Regions from separate parts of the Enterobacter sp. RHBSTW-00994 genome, predicted to be linked through region 1. Evidence: predicted binding sites of a transcription regulator. Region 1 holds the regulator's gene; each other region holds the start of a gene.
The links. Region 1 encodes CRP, which controls carbon source genes, mostly activating them, when cyclic AMP is high. Its sites were predicted from a motif close to ATGTGANNNNNNTCACAT; they were not measured.

Region 1 (3,296 bases):
ATCGCTATACTCGCCCTGAAATGGATATGGCCATTCGCAAGGCTCGCGATCTCGGTAAACATATCAGCTACTTTGGGCCTGATGCTAACGACTTCGGCCTGCTTGAGCAGACATTTCATGCGTACGGGCAAACAGGTAAAGGGCAATCCCGTAAGTATCTGCATACCTATGATGAAGCCGTCCCCTGGAATCAGGTTCCCGGCACGTTCACGCCATGGCAACCGCTTCCTGAACCAACCGACGTGCTCTTTTATGAAGGCTTGCACGGCGGTGTGGTCACACCACATCACAACGTGGCGCGACATGTGGATTTGCTGGTCGGCGTGGTTCCTATCGTCAACCTGGAGTGGATCCAAAAGCTCACACGCGATACCAGCGAACGCGGTCATTCCCGTGAAGCCGTGATGGATTCGGTCGTGCGTTCGATGGAGGATTACATCAACTTCCTGACGCCGCAGTTCTCGCGTACGCACATCAACTTCCAGCGCGTCCCGACGGTCGATACCTCCAACCCTTTTGCGGCCAAAAGTATTCCTTCTCTGGATGAGAGTTTTGTAGTGATTCACTTCCGAAATCTGGAAGGTATTGATTACCCCTGGCTGCTTGCAATGTTGCAGGGCTCGTTTATTTCCCACATGAATACATTGGTGGTTCCGGGCGGGAAAATGGGGCTGGCGATGGAGTTGATCATGACGCCGCTGGTCGAGCGACTGATGGAAGGGAAGAAGATCGCATGAACATTTCCCCTCTCCGCAGGGAGAGGGTCCGGATGAGGGCATCAACGTGCATGATGCCCAACACACATCAGGCTTCAATCACTTCGTAGGAATGCGTGATATTTACCGCTTTTTCCAGCATTAACGCCACAGAGCAGTATTTCTCAGCAGAAAGATCAACCGCGCGTGATACTGCCGCATCCTTCAGATCTTTACCGGTGACAATAAAATGCAGATTGATGTGCGTAAACAGGCGCGGCGCTTCTTCACGACGCTCTGATGTCAGCTTAACTTCGCAATCTGTCACGTCATGACGACCTTTTTGCAGAATAGATACCACGTCAATTGCGCTGCATCCACCCGCCGCCATCAGCACCATCTCCATCGGACTTGGTGCTTTATCGCCGGAGTTACCATCCATCAAAATCTGGTGTCCAGAAGCGGATTCGCCCAGGAATGTTAAACCTTCAACCCATTTCACACGCGCTTGCATATTCATTAACTCCAACGTTGCATTTTTGGTGACAGATTACGCGTGCGTTACAATTCTCGCAACGGAAGGCGACCTGCATCATGCTGAAGCGAGACACCAGGAGACACGCGGCAAAAGCTATGCTAAAACACTCGGGATGCTACAGTAATGCATTGACGTTACACATGTATGCAGAGGACATCAAACTTTACTGGCTGCGAATATTACGACAGCCGACTTCCCAGGTATGGGTAAGAATTCGATTGCAACCCCAGAGTCCGGATGCATCTTATGACTCTGGTGACAGCTTATAACAGAGGATAACAGCGCATGGTGCTTGGCAAACCGCAAACAGACCCGACTCTCGAATGGTTCTTGTCTCATTGCCACATTCATAAGTACCCATCGAAGAGCACGCTGATTCACCAGGGTGAAAAAGCGGAAACGTTGTATTACATCGTCAAAGGCTCGGTGGCAGTGCTGATCAAAGATGAAGAAGGGAAAGAGATGATCCTTTCTTATCTGAACCAGGGCGATTTCATCGGCGAGCTGGGCCTGTTTGAAGAAGGCCAGGAACGCAGTGCCTGGGTTCGTGCAAAAACCGCATGTGAAGTGGCTGAAATCTCCTACAAGAAATTCCGTCAGTTGATCCAGGTTAACCCTGACATCCTGATGCGTCTTTCTTCGCAGATGGCTCGCCGTCTGCAGGTCACGTCTGAGAAAGTGGGTAACCTCGCCTTCCTGGACGTAACAGGCCGTATTGCACAGACGCTGCTGAACCTGGCGAAACAACCTGATGCAATGACCCACCCGGACGGTATGCAAATTAAAATCACCCGCCAGGAAATTGGTCAGATTGTCGGCTGTTCTCGTGAAACGGTTGGCCGTATCCTGAAAATGCTGGAAGACCAGAACCTGATCTCCGCACACGGTAAAACCATCGTGGTTTACGGAACCCGTTAATTCCGGTAAAACGGCGTGCCATCGCAAGGTGTCACGCCGTTTTTGTCTCTATCCCCCATGTGGCGAAGGCTGATTTATCACCCGGAAGTTAACTATGCACTGCGGCAAACGCTGGTGCTGTGTCTTCCTGTGGCTGTGGGATTGCTCCTCGGACATCTGCAACAAGGTCTGCTTTTCTCTCTCGTCCCTGCCTGCTGCAACATTGCGGGTCTGGATACGCCCCACAAACGCTTTTTCAAACGCCTGATTATTGGCGGCTGCCTGTTTGCCGGTTGTAGCCTTGCGGTGCAACTGCTACTCGCCCGTGAGATCCCGCTGCCGCTGATTCTGACAGTACTTGCGATGACGCTTGGCGTCACGGCTGAAATCAGCTCACTGCATGCCCGGTTACTGCCTGCATCGCTTATTGCGGCCATTTTTACCCTCAGCCTCGCAGGCAATATGCCGGTGTGGGAACCCCTGCTTATCTACGCCCTGGGCACGCTGTGGTACGGCGTATTTAACTGGTTTTGGTTCTGGCTATGGCGCGAACAGCCACTGCGTGAATCCCTGAGCCTGCTCTATGTACAGCTTGCTGATTACTGTGAAGCCAAGTACACCTTGCTGACTCAGCACACCGACCCGGAAAAGTCGTTGCCGCCACTGCTGGCTCGCCAGCAAAAGGTGGTCGATCTGATAAGCCAGTGCTACCAACAGTTGCATATGCTTGCAGCCAATAAAAACCATGACTACAAGCGGTTACTGCGCACGTTTCAGGTAGGGCTGGATCTGCAAGAACACATCTCCGTCAGTTTGCACTACCCTCACGAGGTGCAAAAGCTGGTCGAGCGCAGCCACGCTGAAGCGGTGATCCGCTGGAATGCGCAAACGGTCGCGGCGCGTCTGCGCGTGCTGGCTGACGATATCCTCTATCACCGCTATCCCACGCGTTTCACTATGGAGAAACAGCTGGGCGCGCTGGAAAAAATCGCCAACCAGCATCCGGATAACCCGGTCGGGCAGTTCTGCGCCTGGCACTTCAGTCGAATTGCCCGCGTGCTGCGCACGCAGCGTCCACTTTACCCTCGTGATCTGATGGCGGATAAACAGAAACGTCTGCCGTTGCTCCCCGCCCTGAAGAGCTATCTGTCGTTCAAATCTGCAGC
Region 2 (3,296 bases), 620 kb from region 1:
GGTAACGCTGGTAATCTTTATACAGGCGGTCACGTTCTGCCGACACGCGAGTGGTATTGGCTTGTGCTTCAGAGAGTTGGGCTTTCAGCACATCAATATTGTGCGTCGCCGTCACCAGGTCAGCCTGCAATCTGTCGACTCGCGCCTGATAACGTACCGGATCGAGTTTAAATAACACCTCACCTTTTTTAATGAGCTGGTTATTTTTATCTGTCACCTCGCTCACGACCCCTGTTACCTGTGGCGTAATCGGAATCGAAATAACCGCTTTCTGTGCCATAAACGTATACGGGTGGTTATAGTTCATCAATAAAATCAATCCTGCCACAATAAACACACCACCTAATGTGGCGGTTGCAAGCGTCCATTGGTTCACGGGAATGCGGAATATTTTAAAAATTGCCCAGGCGAACGCCACATAGGTCAATATAATCAACAGATCCATGATTAACGCTCCGCTGTGTTCTTATCGGCGGTAACATTTACCGCAGCCAGTTTTTTTTCTAACTCAGCGACGCGTTTAGAAAGTACGTCCATGCCGGGGACCTCATCGGGCGACGAGATGTGGTTTTGCATCCCCCAGCCTCGCTCTGGCTGGTACAGCGTTGCCCAAATCCAGAGGAACGGCCAAATAGCGTGCAAAGTGAACAGGCTTATCCAGCCCGCCGTATGGATAGCATCAGCATGGGGATGATTACGCTTTTTGGCCATATTATAGGGGATATCATGGATCGCGATGATTCCATAAAACAGAACCAGGAATACGAAGATCAATACGCCCAGCGCAAAATAGTTGAGAAACATATTTGCCTCACTAAAAAACTTTATCAACTCATTAAAATAATAAAATGGTTCGCGACCAAATTAATTCATTTAGGCACAAAAGCTCGCACCTATATATCAGAGCCGGGGAGTATGGTTTTTTATTATATCTCCGCGCAAGTTTATAAGCGTGTCAAAATATATCCTGAAAATAATAGACTACAGTTTACAATATGAGCGTAATCCAGGTTTTTGCTTTTTTCCATACCACATTTTGACGAGCTATTTTTAGCCCTAAATGTTGCTCACTTACATCCCGTCATCGAACCGTAAACAGAGTTAGCCTTTGATCACAGCCAGAAAGATCTGCTTGAATATTTTTTGTGAATCAAATCACAATTTACAAACAATTCAGCAAAGTGATTGTGTGATTTTAATCACAAAACAGATGCCATAATGGTTCATTTCTATCCGTTGTATTTTTTTTACACTCAATTTTTGTGATGAAGATCACTTCATTAAATACCACACCCCCTACATTTACGTGACTCGGATCACACAATTTTTCACTGTCTGGACAGTTGAACGATTCAGTGCCAGATTTCACAGCATCAGAACAGGGCTCGGCTACCTCTGCCGCCGCGCATTAACAATAAACCTCGGGCCGCAAGCCTAAGCGTAAACAGAAGAAGGGGTGTTTTATGTCATCCGATTTCAAGATCAAAGTACAAAGCTTTGGTCGTTTCCTCAGCAACATGGTGATGCCAAATATCGGCGCGTTTATCGCGTGGGGTATTATCACCGCGTTATTTATTCCAACAGGATGGTTGCCGAACGAAACGCTGGCGAAACTTGTTGGCCCAATGATTACTTATCTGCTGCCGCTGCTCATCGGTTTTACCGGTGGTCGTCTGGTCGGTGGTGACCGTGGTGGCGTCGTGGGTGCGATCACCACGATGGGTGTGATCGTCGGTGCTGATATGCCGATGTTCCTTGGCGCGATGATTGCGGGCCCTCTGGGTGGCTGGGCCATCAAGAAATTCGACGTTTGGGTTGATGGCAAGATCAAATCCGGCTTCGAAATGCTGGTGAACAACTTCTCCGCTGGCATCATCGGTATGATCCTGGCGATTCTGGCATTCCTCGGTATTGGCCCTGCAGTTGAAGTGCTGTCCAAAATTCTGGCAGCAGGCGTTAACTTCATGGTTGCGCACGACATGCTGCCGCTGGCGTCAATCTTTGTTGAACCCGCAAAAATCCTGTTCCTCAACAACGCGATCAACCACGGTATCTTCTCACCGCTGGGTATCCAGCAATCTCATGACCTCGGGAAGTCTATCTTCTTCCTGATTGAAGCCAACCCAGGCCCGGGTATGGGTGTTCTGCTGGCGTACATGTTCTTTGGTCGTGGTAGTGCGAAGCAGTCTGCTGGCGGTGCGGCTATCATCCACTTCCTGGGCGGTATCCACGAAATTTACTTCCCATACGTACTGATGAACCCACGTCTGATCCTGGCCGTTATCCTCGGTGGTATGACCGGTGTGTTCACCCTGAGCGTGCTGGGTGGTGGTCTGGTTTCTCCGGCATCTCCAGGTTCCATCCTGGCGGTACTGGCGATGACGCCGAAAGGTGCTTACTTCGCTAACATCGCAGCAATCTGTGCAGCAATGGCCGTCTCCTTCGTGGTCTCTTCTATCCTGCTGAAAACCAGCAAGGTAAAAGAAGAAGACGATATCGAAGCCGCTACACGCCGTATGCAGGATATGAAAGCGGAATCCAAAGGTGCTGCAACCCCACTGGCTGCAGGCGATGTTTCTAACGATCTGAGCCATGTGCGTAAAATCATCGTTGCCTGTGATGCCGGTATGGGGTCCAGCGCAATGGGTGCGGGTGTACTGCGCAAGAAAGTCCAGGATGCGGGCCTGACCAACATCTCCGTGACCAACAGCGCAATCAACAGCCTGCCACCAGATGTCGACCTGGTTATCACGCACCGCGATCTGACCGAACGCGCCATGCGTCAGGTTCCACAGGCGCAGCATATTTCGCTGACCAACTTCCTCGATAGCGGTCTGTACGCGAGCCTGACTGAACGTCTGGTTGCCGCCCAGCGCCATGAAGATAACGAAGTTAAAGTCCGTGACAGCCTGAAAGACAGCTTCGATGCGAACAACAGCCACTTGTTCAAACTGGGCGCGGAGAACATCTTCCTCGGTCGTACCGCGACCCACAAAGAAGAGGCCATTCGCTTTGCCGGTGAGCAACTGGTGAAAGGCGGTTACGTTCAGCCGGAATACGTTGAGGCCATGCTTGAACGTGAAAAACTGACCCCGACTTACCTGGGTGAATCCATCGCGGTTCCACACGGTACGGTTGAAGCAAAAGATCGCGTACTGAAAACAGGTGTTGTGTTCTGTCAGTACCCACAGGGGGTTCGCTTCGGTGAAGAAGAAGACGACATCGCCCGTCTGGTGATTGGTATCGCTGCTCGCAACAACGAGCATATTCAGGTGATTACCAGCCTGACCAACGCG
Region 3 (3,296 bases), 1.3 Mb from region 1:
AGTCGGGTTACCCTATAGTAGCGCAACGCAATCACTCGGTTACAGGCCGTTAACCTCCATGAATGACATAGATACACTCATCAGCAACAATGCACTATGGTCAAAAATGCTGGTGGAAGAAGATCCCGGATTTTTCGAGAAACTGGCACAAGCGCAGAATCCACGCTTTCTATGGATTGGATGTTCTGACAGCCGTGTTCCTGCTGAACGCCTGACTGGCCTCGAACCCGGAGAATTGTTCGTACACCGTAACGTTGCTAACCTGGTCATTCATACCGATCTCAACTGCCTTTCTGTCGTTCAGTATGCCGTTGACGTGTTAGAAGTTGAGCACATCATTATTTGTGGTCACTACGGTTGCGGTGGTGTTCAAGCGGCTGTCGAAAACCCTGAACTGGGGCTTATCGATAACTGGCTGCTGCACATTCGCGATATCTGGTTCAAACATAGCTCACTGCTGGGCGAAATGCCGCAGGAACGTCGTCTCGACACACTGTGCGAGCTTAATGTTATGGAGCAGGTCTATAACCTGGGACACTCCACCATTATGCAATCCGCGTGGAAACGCGGGCAAAAAGTGTCGGTACATGGTTGGGCATACGGAATTCATGACGGGTTACTGCGTAACCTCGAAGTCACCGCCACAAACCGTGAAACCCTGGAACAGCGCTACCGTTCCGGGATTGCCAACCTGAAGCTCAAACACGTGAACCACAAATAAAAGAAGCCCCGAAAGCAAACACTTATCGGGGCACTCTTTTCACCCTTTCGTCGAGAGAAAGGATCGGGGTGAGGACATCAGGCCGCACCCTGCCAATATTACTCGTCCAGCAAGACCACTTTACCCACGTACGGCAGATGGCGATAACGCTGCGCATAATCAATGCCGTAACCCACCACAAACTCGTCCGGAATGGAAAAACCAACGAACTCGACCGGAACACTCACTTCACGGCGGGTTGGTTTATCCAACAGAGTACAAATTGCCAGAGATTTAGGCTCACGCAGGCTCAGGATCTCACGCACTTTAGAGAGTGTGTTACCGGAGTCGATGATGTCCTCTACGATCAACACATCTTTGCCGCGAATATCTTCATCCAGGTCTTTCAGGATTTTCACATCACGGGTGGTCGACATGCCGCTGCCGTAGCTGGAGGCGGTCATAAAATCGACTTCATGGGACACATGCACTTCACGGCACAAGTCTGCCATGAACATAAATGAACCGCGCAGCAGACCAACCAGCACCATTTCGCTGCCGCTGTCTTTGTAATGTTCGGTGATTTGACGACCCAGTTCGGCGATACGCGCTTTGATCTCGGTTTCCGGGATCATCACTTCAACAGTATGTTTCATATTACTAACCATATGATTTTAAGACAAATCTCTCAATGCGGATCAACCTGCGTCCGGCATTAATTCACAAGCCCGCAAGTATACCAGTAAATGGATAGCCCTGGAGTATGAGTTACAAAAAGCAAATTTTGTGATTCCGATCACACTTGTTAATACCTATAATTAATTGCTAGCAAATAATTAACAAACTGATGAGTACTTTTCTATGGCTGAAACAAAATCTCAACAGCCACGTCTACTGGTGACATTAACAGCGGCGTTCGCAGCCTTCTGCGCGCTGTATTTGTTAATCGGTGGCGTCTGGCTGGTCGCACTTGGCGGCTCCTGGTACTACCCAATTGCGGGTCTGGTTATGGTGGGTGTAACCGTCCTGCTTTTGCGTAGAAAGCAATCAGCACTGTGGCTCTATGCCGCATTACTCCTCGCAACAATGATTTGGGGCGTCTGGGAAGTCGGGTTCGACTTCTGGGCATTGACGCCGCGCAGTGACATTCTGGTCTTCTTTGGCATCTGGTTGATCCTGCCATTCGTCTGGCGTCGTCTGCTTGTGCCTTCCAGCGGTGCAGTCTCCGCCCTGGTTGTGGCACTGCTGATCAGCGGCGGCATCCTGACCTGGGCCGGATTCAACGACCCGCAGGAAATTAAAGGCACACTGAACACCGAGTCCACGCCTGCTGCAGCGATCTCTCAGGTTGCAGATGGCGACTGGCCAGCATATGGTCGTAATCAGGAAGGTCAGCGCTACTCGCCACTGAAGCAAATCAATGCGGATAATGTTAAGAACCTGAAAGAAGCCTGGGTCTTCCGAACGGGTGACCTGAAGCAGCCAAACGATCCCGGCGAACTGACCAACGAAGTCACGCCAATTAAAGTGGGCGACATGCTTTACCTGTGTACGGCACACCAGCGTCTGTTCGCGCTTGATGCCACTACCGGGAAAGAAAAATGGCACTTCGATCCGCAGTTGAACACCAACACCTCATTCCAGCATGTGACCTGTCGCGGAGTTTCTTACCATGAAGCGCGCGCCGATAACGCCAGCCCGGATGTTGTCGCGGATTGCCCACGTCGTATTATGCTGCCGGTCAATGATGGTCGTCTGTTTGCCATTAACGCCGAAACCGGCAAACTGTGCGAAACCTTTGCCAACAAAGGTATCCTGAATCTGCAGACCAATATGCCGGACACCACGCCGGGTCTGTATGAGCCGACATCTCCGCCAATCATCACCGATAAAACGATTGTGATTGCCGGTTCGGTAACGGATAACTTCTCTACCCGTGAAACCTCTGGCGTTATCCGTGGTTTTGACGTGAATACCGGTAAACTGCTGTGGGCCTTCGACCCGGGCGCGAAAGATCCTAATGCGATCCCGTCGGATGAACACACCTTTACCTTTAACTCTCCAAACTCCTGGGCTCCGGCTGCGTATGACGCGAAGCTGGATCTGGTCTATCTGCCAATGGGTGTGACCACGCCGGATATCTGGGGCGGTAACCGCACGCCAGAGCAGGAGCGTTACGCGAGTGCTATCGTGGCGCTGAATGCGACCACCGGTAAACTGGCATGGAGTTACCAGACCGTTCACCACGATCTGTGGGATATGGACATGCCTTCCCAGCCGACGCTGGCAGACATCACGGTTAACGGCAAAACCGTTCCGGTGATTTATGCTCCGGCGAAAACCGGCAACATTTTTGTGCTGGATCGCAGCAACGGTAAGCTGGTTGTCCCTGCCCCGGAAAAACCGGTTCCTCAGGGTGCAGCAAAAGGCGACTACGTCAGCAAAACACAGCCGTTCTCTGACCTGAGCTTCCGTCCGAAGAAAGACCTCAGCGGTGCTGACATGTGGGGCGCCACCATGTTTGACCAGTTGGTCTGCCGCGTGATGTTCCATCAGTTGCGTTATGAAGGCATATTCACACCGCCGTCTGAGCAAG
Region 4 (3,296 bases), 1.3 Mb from region 1:
TTGCCCAGTAAAAGAGGGACAGCGATACCCCCTTTCTGGTTTGCTTAGTCCGGAATAGTCTCTTCCGGGCGCAACGTCAGCACCTCAAAACCATCCGCCGTCACCGCAATGGTATGTTCCCATTGCGCTGACAGTTTTTTGTCACGGGTAACCACGGTCCAGCCATCTTTTTTAGTTTTGATCCTGCTGTCGCCCTGGTTGATCATCGGTTCGATGGTAAACACCATCCCCTCCTGCAAAACAACGCCCTCACCCGGTTTTCCGTAGTGCAATACCTGTGGCTCTTCATGCATCTCTTTGCCGACACCGTGTCCGCAATATTCACGCACCACACTATAGCCGTGACTTTCTACATATGACTGAATGGCATAGCCAATGTCCCCAAGCGTCGCGCCAGGTTTCACAACCTTGATACCTTTCCACAGGGCTTCGTAGGTTTTTTTCACTAACCGACGCGCCAGTGGAGACACTTCACCAATCAGGTACATTTTGCTGGAATCTGCAATCATGCCGCCATTCTCAAGCGTGATATCGACATTCACGATCGAACCAACTTTGAGATGTTCTGACTCTTTTGGAATGCCATGGCACACAACCTCATTTACCGAGGTATTCAGAACATACGGGAAATCATATTGCCCTTTGCTGGCCGGGCGGGAGTGCAGCTCATTGACAATAAAATCTTCTACGCGATTGTTGATCGCCATCGTCGTTACGCCCGGCACAATAAAGTCATCTAACAGGGTAAAAACAGAGGCCAGCAGTTCACCGGCATGACGCTGGCTGGCAAGCTCGTCTGCGGTTTTAATGATTATTGACGGCATTGATCACCTCCAGCAGTCGGTCGGATCCTGATTTCAACATCATCATCTTGATCTGTTGATAGTTCAGGTCAGGATAGAGTTCGCTCATCATTCCCAGACGGATCCAGTATTCGGCCTGCGCATTGACCGAGCGAGACATCGCCTTGCTGGCATCACGAATATCGTCATGGAGCAGGTCTGAAATTTTTACGATTCCCATTTATACACACCGTTACGTTTTATATATGGAATGTATATTCTCATGTCGCGGGAGCGCTGTCCATTTGGGGAAATGCCCGACGTTCCATTCTGGAATGTCTGGTATGCTCAAAATTCATGTTGTGATCCGTGGCACATTTCTGGGTTTAATTGTATGATGAATGCGTTTCATCAAGGACTTTCACCATGAGTAAATCATTGAATACTATCTGGCAATATCTGCGCGCATTCGTCCTGATTTATGCCTGTCTGTACGCCGGGATCTTCATCGCTTCGCTGCTGCCCATCACCATCCCGGGTAGCATTATCGGGATGTTGATTCTGTTTGTTCTGCTGGCACTGCAAATTCTGCCGGCAAAATGGGTCAACCCTGGTTGCTTCGTGCTCATTCGCTATATGGCGCTACTGTTCGTCCCCATCGGCGTTGGAGTGATGCAATATTATGATTTGCTCAAAGCGCAGTTCGGACCCATTGTGGTCTCCTGTACCGTGAGTACGCTGGTCGTCCTCCTGGTGGTGAGCTGGAGTTCGCATCTGGTGCATGGCGAACGTAAAGTGGTCGGGCAGAAAGGGGCAAAACAATGATGGCTAATATCTGGTGGTCGCTACCGTTAACTCTGGTGGTATTCTTCGCCGCGCGTAAACTTGCCGCACGCTTTAAAATGCCATTACTGAATCCCCTGCTGGTGGCAATGGTAGTGATTATTCCTTTTTTGCTGCTCACCGGGATCCCTTATGAACGCTACTTTGCTGGCAGTAAAATTTTAAACGACCTGCTGCAACCCGCCGTCGTTGCGCTCGCTTTTCCTTTATATGAGCAGCTACACCAGATCCGCGCCCGCTGGAAATCAATCATTACCATCTGCTTCTTCGGCAGCCTGGTCGCGATGATCACCGGGACATCGGTAGCTTTGCTGATGGGGGCCTCGCCACAGATTGCCGCCTCAATCTTACCGAAATCCGTAACGACCCCTATCGCCATGGCAGTTGGCGGCAGCATCGGCGGCATTCCGGCTATTAGCGCCGTGTGCGTAATATTCGTCGGTATTCTTGGCGCTGTTTTCGGACATACATTATTGAATGCGATGCGGATTCACACCAAAGCTGCCCGTGGTCTGGCGATGGGAACCGCATCACATGCCCTGGGCACTGCACGATGCGCTGAGATGGATTACCAGGAAGGCGCATTTAGCTCCCTGGCTCTGGTCATTTGTGGGATCATGACCTCACTGATTGCCCCATTCCTGTTCCCGGTTATTCTGGCGGTTGTGGGCTAAAATTTGCGATGCGTCGCGCAAATTTCATTTTGTTTTCATAAGTTGCATACATAATGAGAAGTGGATCACATATAAAGCCCCACCGGCTCCGTACACTACCGATCCATTAACCTTTATGAGGCAACGCCATGCACCCACGTTTTCAAGCTGCTTTCGCCCAGCTGGCAGAGAATTTGCAATCAGCCCTGGCCCCGGTTCTGGCGGATGAGCATTTCCCCGCCCTGCTAACGGCTGAGCAGGTCACGACGCTTAAACAAGCAACGGGACTGGACGAAGACGCGCTGGCTTTTGCACTGCTGCCGCTGGCTGCTGCCTGCGCACGCGCCGATCTCTCCCACTTCAACGTTGGCGCTATTGCGCGTGGTGTGAGTGGGACGTGGTACTTCGGTGGGAACATGGAGTTCCTTGGTGCAACCATGCAACAGACCGTTCATGCAGAGCAGAGCGCTATCAGCCACGCCTGGCTTCGCGGCGAAAAAGCCCTGAGCGCCATCACCGTAAACTACACCCCTTGTGGTCACTGCCGTCAGTTTATGAACGAGCTGAACAGTGGTCTGCAGTTGCGGATTAATCTGCCAGGCCGTGCGCCGCATACGCTGGGCGATTACCTGCCCGACGCCTTTGGTCCGAAAGATCTCGACATTAAAACACTGCTGATGGACGAGCAGGATCATGGCTACGCCCTCTCCGGTGATGCGCTGAGCAAAGCGGCTATTACAGCCGCCAATAAAAGCCATACCCCGTACAGCAAATCACCGAGCGGCGTTGCGCTGCAGTGCCGTGATGGTCGAATCTTCAGTGGCAGTTACGCGGAAAATGCCGCGTTTAACCCAACGTTACCCCCACTTCAGGGCGCGCTGAACCTGCTGAGCCTGAACGGTTACGACTACCCTGATATTCAGCGTGCCATTCTGGCCGAAAAAGCGGACGCACCACTGATTCAGTGGGATGCCACCGCCGCTACGCTGAAAGCGCTGGGCTGCTCAACAACCGACCG

Region 2: a site for CRP is predicted at 1,261-1,278, ahead of HV346_RS00675 (PTS mannitol transporter subunit IICBA). Genes of this name have one in related genera too.
Region 3: a site for CRP is predicted at 1,485-1,502, ahead of hpt (hypoxanthine phosphoribosyltransferase). Genes of this name have one in related genera too.
Region 4: a site for CRP is predicted at 1,143-1,160, ahead of HV346_RS15190 (CidA/LrgA family protein). Genes of this name have one in related genera too.

Annotation. Positions count from the first base shown of each region.
Region 1 is NZ_CP056199.1:4,409,143-4,412,438, forward strand. It holds gene HV346_RS21125 (phosphoribulokinase) at 1-737, shown strand, start outside; gene HV346_RS21130 (OsmC family protein) at 805-1,209, opposite strand; gene crp (cAMP-activated global transcriptional regulator CRP) at 1,519-2,151, shown strand; gene HV346_RS21140 (YccS/YhfK family putative transporter) at 2,209-3,296, shown strand, end outside.
Region 2 is NZ_CP056199.1:139,663-142,958, reverse strand. It holds gene HV346_RS00685 (HlyD family secretion protein) at 1-445, opposite strand, end outside; gene HV346_RS00680 (DUF3302 domain-containing protein) at 448-804, opposite strand; gene HV346_RS00675 (PTS mannitol transporter subunit IICBA) at 1,464-3,296, shown strand, end outside.
Region 3 is NZ_CP056199.1:832,910-836,205, reverse strand. It holds gene can (carbonate dehydratase) at 59-721, shown strand; gene hpt (hypoxanthine phosphoribosyltransferase) at 820-1,356, opposite strand; gene HV346_RS03915 (glucose/quinate/shikimate family membrane-bound PQQ-dependent dehydrogenase) at 1,562-3,296, shown strand, end outside.
Region 4 is NZ_CP056199.1:3,156,476-3,159,771, forward strand. It holds gene HV346_RS15175 (type 1 glutamine amidotransferase) at 1-11, shown strand, start outside; gene map (type I methionyl aminopeptidase) at 45-824, opposite strand; gene HV346_RS15185 (ParD-like family protein) at 805-1,023, opposite strand; gene HV346_RS15190 (CidA/LrgA family protein) at 1,209-1,607, shown strand; gene HV346_RS15195 (CidB/LrgB family autolysis modulator) at 1,604-2,299, shown strand; gene cdd (cytidine deaminase) at 2,428-3,296, shown strand, end outside.